2 linked regions of the Pararoseomonas sp. SCSIO 73927 genome follow. The protein of the gene in region 1 interacts with the protein of each later gene in a pairwise test. Links are inferred from orthologs where the notes say so. Each region holds a gene or a part of one and is shown on either strand. Other genes may lie near its edges.

Region 1 (3,250 bases):
TGGCGGCAGGGGCCGCCCCGCGCGCGGGCGCGGCGCCGGCCGGGCGGGCCGGCGCGCCCGCCGGCTGCTCCGCCAGCAGCGCGACGCGGGAGAAGCCGGCAGAGGAGACGATCCCCATCACCTCCATGATCTTGCCGTAGGCGATGCTCCGGTCTCCGCGCACGAAGATGCGCCGCTCCGGCTGGCCCTGCGGCTGGTTCTCCATGATGGCGCGGAGCTGCGGCACCAGCCCCTCTGCCTGCACCTCCGTCTCCTGCAGGAAGATCCGCCCCTCCGGGTTGATGGAGACGGTGATCGGCTCTTGCTCCTGGTTCAGCGCGGCCGCCTGGGTCTTCGGCAGGTCCACCGGCACGCCCACCGTCATCAGCGGCGCCGCCACCATGAAGATGATCAGCAGCACGAGCATCACGTCCACCAGCGGGGTGACGTTGATCTCGGCCATGGGCCGGCGGCGGCGCCCGCCGCGCCCGCCTCCGGTCTGGATCGAGGCGGCCATCGCCCTAGACCTGCGCCGGCTGCCGCGGGGGAGCGTTCGGCGGGGGCGCCGCCGGCGCCTCGTCCGCCTGGCGGGAGAGGATGGCGCCGAACTCCGTCGCGAAGCCCTCCAGCCGCCCGGTGAAGCGCGACAGGTCCGTGTTGATCTTGTTGTAGGCCAGCACCGCCGGGATGGCCGCCACCAAGCCGATGGCGGTGGCGAACAGCGCCTCCGCGATGCCCGGCGCCACCACGGCAAGGTTCGTGTTGTTCATCCCCGCGATGGCGGAGAAGGAGTTCATGATGCCCCAGACCGTGCCGAACAGCCCGATGAAGGGCCCGACGGAGCCGACGGAGGCGAGAAAGGTCATCCACTTCTCCAGCCCGTCCATCTCGCGGTTGATGGCCACGTTCATGGCCCGGTCCGCCCGCTCCTTCATCCCCGTCATGGCCAGCGCGCCCGTCAGGCCCATATCGGCCGCCCGCGACCACTCCCGCATGCCCGATCCGAAGACGGCGGCCATCGGGTGCGTCGGCCGCTCCCCCTCCGTGCGGTAGAGGTCCTCCAGGCTGCCGCCGGACCAGAACTTGTCCTCGAAGGCGTCGGCCGCGCGGTTCACCCGCCGCATCGTCGTCCACTTCTCGAACACCACGGCCCAGACCCAGACGCTGGCGAGAAGCAGCCCGATCATCACCGCCTTCACGATCCAGTCCGCCTGGAGGAACAGCCCCCAGAGCGAGAGGTCGTGCCCGGCCGCGGCCAGGTTCTGCGCAGTCACACCACCGTTCACGGGCGGCCTCCTCGTTCACGCGCCCGCACCGAGCGCCATCCCCTGGCGCCCCCCGGCGCCCCCCAGGCCCTCTCGGGCCACACCATCATCCCCGCCGGAACCTGCCCGGCCGGGAAAGCGGCAATGCGGCAGCCCCGCCACCGCAAAGCCCAACTTCGCCCGGCCAAATTCAGCCGGCCGCCGGACCGGAAGCCGGCGCCGGCCGCAGCGCGGAGCGCCAGGGCTCCGGCAACGGCACCGGCCGCAGGCTCTCCCGGGAGACGCAGACCAGCCCGACCGTCAGCCGCGCCAGCACGCCCCCGTCTTCCGCCACCACGTCCTGCCCCACATCCAGCGAGGCGGCCCCCGCCTTCAGGATCCGCGTCTCGATGAACACGAGGTCATCCAGCCGCGCGGGCCGCAGATACGCCACTTCGATGCGGCGCACCACAAGCAACGAAGCATGACGTTCCATCAAAAGATGATGCGGCAACCCTATGTCACGCAAGGATTCCGTTCGCGCCCGCTCCGCCCAGCGGAGATAGTTGGCGTGGTAGGCCACCCCGCCGGCGTCGGTATCCTCGAAATAGACGCGGATCGGATAGCGGTGCACGGCCATGGCGCCCGCCCCTAGCGCCATTCGTCGCGTCCGCCCAGGGGGGCCGCAGAGCCGATCCGCGTCGCCGCACCCCCCGTCGGGGTGAGGATCAGAGCTCCGTCCAGAACGTCCCTTCATAGGGCACCGCCGAGAAGTCCCGGTTGATCGTCGCCAGGGTAGCCGCCGGGTCCAGATCGGCGAAAAGCTCCGGCCGGATCGCCCGCGCCATCGCCTCCAGCTGCACGATGTTCGCGGCCAGGGCGTTGAAGTAGTTCCACATCCCAAGCGCCCGCCGCGATCGCGCCGCCGGCAAGGCCGAGAACTCCGGCGCCCGCAGCACCCGCTCCAGGCTGGCCCGCGCCACCTCGGCAGGCGCCCCCGGCCCCACCTGGATCCCCGCCGCGTCGCCCGGCGCGTAGAGCCCCGTCCCGATGAACACCTCCGCCTCGGAGAGCAGCACACGCTCCATCGCGATGCTGCCGCCGCGCGGATTGCCCGTCAGCCCCTCCGCCACGTTCCGCGCGCCGAGCATGGCGAGGAACTCCCCGTCGCCGCCGCTCGCTCCCGGGGACCAGCAGCAGGGCCAGCGGCCCGGGAAGGCGGCCAGCAGCACGCGCGGCCCCTGCCCGCCCGCCTCCGCCACCCGCCGCGCGATCCGGTCCCGCCGCTCCTCGTAGAAGCGCGCATAGGCCTCCGCCCTCTCCTCCGCGCCCAGCACCGCCCCGAGCAGGCGGATGCTCGGGAGCGTGTTGCGGCCGGGCTGCTGGAAGATGTCCATGTAGACCACCGGCACCCCCGTGCCCTCCAGCAGCTCCACCGCGCGCCGCATCTCCGGCAGGTTCGCCTGCCAGGTGCTGAGGATCACGAGGTCCGGCCGCAGCGCCAGGGCCCGCTCCGCCGGGAAGCCCTGGCCCACCGCGGCCGTCAGCCTGGGGATCCGCTCCAGCGCGGGGAAGCGGCGCTGATACGTCGCCTCGCCCGCCGGGTTCACCTGGGCCAGCTCACCCCCCATCCCGACGACGATGGAAACAGGGTCCGGTAGGATCAGCCCGAGGTTCAGCAGCTGGAACCCTTCGCCGAGAAGGACCGCGCGGGGCGGTGCCGTCACCGTCACCTCACGGCCGAGCAGGTCCCGCACCCGGCGCGGCCAGCCCCCCTGCGCGCCCGCCTGGGCCACCGCGCGCCCGGCCGCGAGAGCCACCGGCGCCCCAAGCAGGGCGCGGCGCGGAAGGCTGGGGATCGTGGCTGCGGTCACGGCGCGGTTCCGGCTGATGCGAACGGCTCGCAGGTAACGGCCCTCGTGCCGCCCCGCAAGCCTTGGGTCAGCCCGCTATCCCGCCCCGGCCGAGGACAGGCGGCGCACCGGAACGCCCGGCCGCACGCGGCGTCAGGAGAGGCCCCTCAAGGC
Region 2 (3,293 bases), 3.3 Mb from region 1 along the record:
CATGGGCGGCGCCGCCCACCTCACCGTCGAGGACGCGGCGGACCCGGGGGCCCGCGCGGCCGTGCTGGACGGGCTGATCGCCTTCAACACGGCCCGGACCGGGCCGGGGATCTTCGACGCAACGCCCCTGCTGGTGGTGCTGCGCGACGGTGCCGGCGCCCCGATCGGCGGGCTGGTGGGGCGGAACCGGGCGGGCTGGCTCTACGTGGAGCTGCTGCACATCCCGGAATCCCATCGCGGCCAGGGCCTGGGGCGGGAGATCCTGGGGCGGGCGGAGGAGGAGGCGCGCGGGCGCGGCCTCACGGGTGTCTGGCTCGAGACCTACGCCTTCCAGGCGCCCGGCTTCTACGCCCGCATGGGCTACACCACCGTGGGCACGCTGCCCGGCTGCCCGCCGGGACAGGCGTGCCACTTCCTTGCCAAGCGCCTCGACGGCGCGCCCCTGGAGACCCCGTGATGTTCGACCTGACCGGCAAGACCGCCCTCGTCACCGGCGCCACGGGGGGAATCGGCGCGGCCATCGCCCGCGCGCTGCACGCCCAGGGGGCGAAGGTGGCGCTCACCGGGCGGCGGGAGGCGGAGCTGGCCTCGCTCGCCTCCGAGCTGGGGGAACGGGCCTTCGTGGCCCCGGCCGACCTCTCCGATCCCGCCGCTCCGGCCGCGCTGGTGGAGAAGGTGGAGGCGGAGTTCGGCGTGCTGGACATCCTGGTGAACAATGCCGGGCTGACGCGGGACGGGCTGGCGCTGCGGATGGGCGACAAGGACTGGTCCGACGTGATCGAGGTGGACCTGACCGCCCCGTTCCGCCTGGCCCGCGCCTGCCTGCGGGGGATGATGAAGCGGCGCACGGGGCGGATCGTCTCCATCGCCTCCATCGTCGGCGTCACCGGCAATCCCGGGCAGGCGAACTACGCCGCGGCCAAGGCGGGGCTGATCGGGATGAGCAAGGCCCTGGCCCAGGAGGTGGCGCCGCGCGGCGTGACGGTGAACGTGGTGGCGCCGGGCTTCGTCAAGACCGCCATGACGGACGCGCTGAACGACGCCCAGAAGGCCGCGCTGATGGGCCGCATCCCCATGGGCCGGATGGGCGCTTCCGAGGACATCGCGTCCGCCGTGGCCTACCTCGCCTCCGACGAGGCGGCCTGGGTGACGGGGGTGACGCTCCACGTCAACGGCGGCATGGCGATGATCTGAGAGGGGGATCTGGGAAGGGGAAAGGGTGCGAGCGGGAACAACGGTCCTTGAACCGGGCCTCCCGCCTCCCCTCCTTCGGCCTAGGCCGCGTGACAGAGGCGTGCTAAGGCGCGCGCCCAATGTGCCCGGGCGCCGACCTGCGACCTTCGCCCGGCCGCATGAACGGGTTTCCGGCGGGCAGCCGCCATCAGGAGAGAGCAAACGCGATGAGCGAAACCGCCGAGAAGGTGAAGAAGATCGTGGTCGAGCACCTCGGCGTCGAGGAGGCGAAGGTGACCCCGGAGGCGTCCTTCATCGACGACCTGGGCGCGGACAGCCTGGACACGGTCGAGCTGGTGATGGCCTTCGAGGAGGCCTTTGGCGTGGAGATCCCGGACGACGCGGCCGAGAAGATCACGACCGTCGGCGACGCCATCACCTATATCGACGCGCACAAGACGGCCTGAAGGCCCAACCGTGACCGGCGGGCCGCCCATCCCGGGCCGGCCCGGCCGTAAGTTCATGACGCGCGGCGGGGCCGGTTCCACCGGCCACCGCCAGGCCCCGCAGGAGTGGCCGGGCCCTCGGCGCGGGTAGGGAGTAAGCGAGAGTGTTCGGTCAGCTCACGGCCCCGCGCCGCGTCGTCGTCACCGGCATGGGAATTGCCAGCCCGCTGGGCCTTGGCGTGGAGCATGTCTGGAAGCGGATGCTGGCCGGGGAATCCGGCATCACCGCCATCCAGGGCTTCGACGTGTCCAACCTGCCCGCGAAGATCGCGGGCACGGTGCCGGTCGGCACGAAGGCCGATGGCGCGCTGGACCTGGCGGAGTGGATCCCCGTCAAGGACCAGAAGAAGATGGACCGCTTCATCCAGCTCGCGCTGGTGGCGGCCACTGAGGCGGTCGAGGATTCCGGCTGGGTGCCGGAAACGGAGGAGGATCGCTACGCCACCGGCGTGATGATCGGCTCCGGCATCGGCGGGCTGCAGACGATCTACGAGGCCTCCCAGCTCATCGCGGCCGGCAAGCACCGCCGGCTCTCGCCCTTCTTCATCCCCTCGGCGCTGATCAACCTCGCCTCCGGGCATGTCTCCATCAAGTACGGCTTCAAGGGACCGAACCATTCCGTGGTGACGGCCTGCGCGACCGGCGTGCACGCGCTCGGCGACGCATCGCGGCTGATCGCGCTCGGCGACGCCGACGTGATGGTGGCCGGCGGGGCCGAGGCGGCGGTTGTCGAGATCGGCATGGCCGGCTTCGCCGCCTCCCGTGCGCTCTCCACCGCCTTCAACGACACGCCGGCCGCGGCGTCCCGCCCCTGGGACAAGGACCGGGACGGCTTCGTGATGGGCGAGGGCTCGGGGGTGCTGGTGCTCGAGGAGTACGAGCACGCCAAGGCCCGCGGCGCCAAGATTTACGGCGAGGTGATCGGCTACGGCATGTCCGGCGACGCCTATCACATCACGGCGCCTGCCGAGGGGCATGAGGGCGCCTTCCGGGCGATGAAGGCCTGCTTCCGCTCCTGCGGCCTGTCGCCGGAGGACGTGCAGTACATCAACGCCCACGGCACGAGCACGCCGCTGGGCGACGACCTGGAGCTGCAGGCGGTGGAGCGGCTGTTCGGCGATGCCGCCAAGGGCGTGGCCATGTCCTCCACCAAGTCGGCGATCGGGCACCTGCTGGGCGCGGCGGGGGCGGTGGAGGCGATCTTCTCCCTGCTGGCCATCCGCGACGGCGTGGCGCCGCCGACGCTGAACCTGGAGGAGCCCTCCCACCCCTCGGTCATCGACCGGGTGGCGAAGGAGGCGCAGCCGCGCAAGATCGAGGTGGCGCTGTCCAACTCCTTCGGCTTCGGTGGCACCAACGCCTCCATCCTGTTCAAGGCCGCGGCCTGAACCCTACTTCCTGCCGCTGAGGGGATTGCCCGCCGATGGGACGTGCGATCCGTGGGCTGCTGATCCTGGTGCTGATCCTCGGCCTGGCCGGGGGCGGCGCCTTCCTCTACGCGCGGCAGGTCTATGAGAGCCCGGGGCCGCTCGCGGAGCCGCGGAACCTCGTGGTGCCGCGCGGGGGCACGGAGGCGATCGGGGCGGCGCTGCAGGGCGCGGGGATCGTGGCCGA

The links. Proteins that work in one complex are often made in the same cells at the same time.
Region 2: the proteins of VQH23_RS17920 (region 1) and VQH23_RS02645 interact in binary tests that used the Escherichia coli proteins (3 or more experiments, as listed by UniProt). The link is inferred for Pararoseomonas sp. SCSIO 73927 from one-to-one orthologs.

What each region holds. Positions count from the first base shown.
Region 1 is NZ_CP146232.1:3,801,337-3,804,586, reverse strand. What follows is about bases 150-3,072. They hold VQH23_RS17920 (YbgC/FadM family acyl-CoA thioesterase), read right to left. Parts: upstream 1,864-3,072; coding sequence 1,435-1,863; downstream 150-1,434. Other genes in these bases: VQH23_RS17915 (ABC transporter substrate-binding protein), read right to left, coding at 1,952-3,072; tolQ (protein TolQ), read right to left, coding at 501-1,265; tolR (protein TolR), read right to left, coding at 150-496. In the rest of the region: more of tolR, read right to left, coding at 1-149; more of VQH23_RS17915, read right to left, coding at 3,073-3,097; VQH23_RS17910 (hypothetical protein), read right to left, coding at 3,165-3,250.
Region 2 is NZ_CP146232.1:548,536-551,828, reverse strand. What follows is about bases 55-3,020. They hold VQH23_RS02645 (acyl carrier protein), read left to right. Parts: upstream 55-1,400; coding sequence 1,401-1,640; downstream 1,641-3,020. Other genes in these bases: fabF (beta-ketoacyl-ACP synthase II), read left to right, coding at 1,784-3,020; fabG (3-oxoacyl-[acyl-carrier-protein] reductase), read left to right, coding at 457-1,194; VQH23_RS02655 (GNAT family N-acetyltransferase), read left to right, coding at 55-457. Also shown: more of VQH23_RS02655, read left to right, coding at 1-54; more of fabF, read left to right, coding at 3,021-3,067; endolytic transglycosylase MltG, read left to right, coding at 3,103-3,293. UniProt on the Escherichia coli protein: Carrier of the growing fatty acid chain in fatty acid biosynthesis.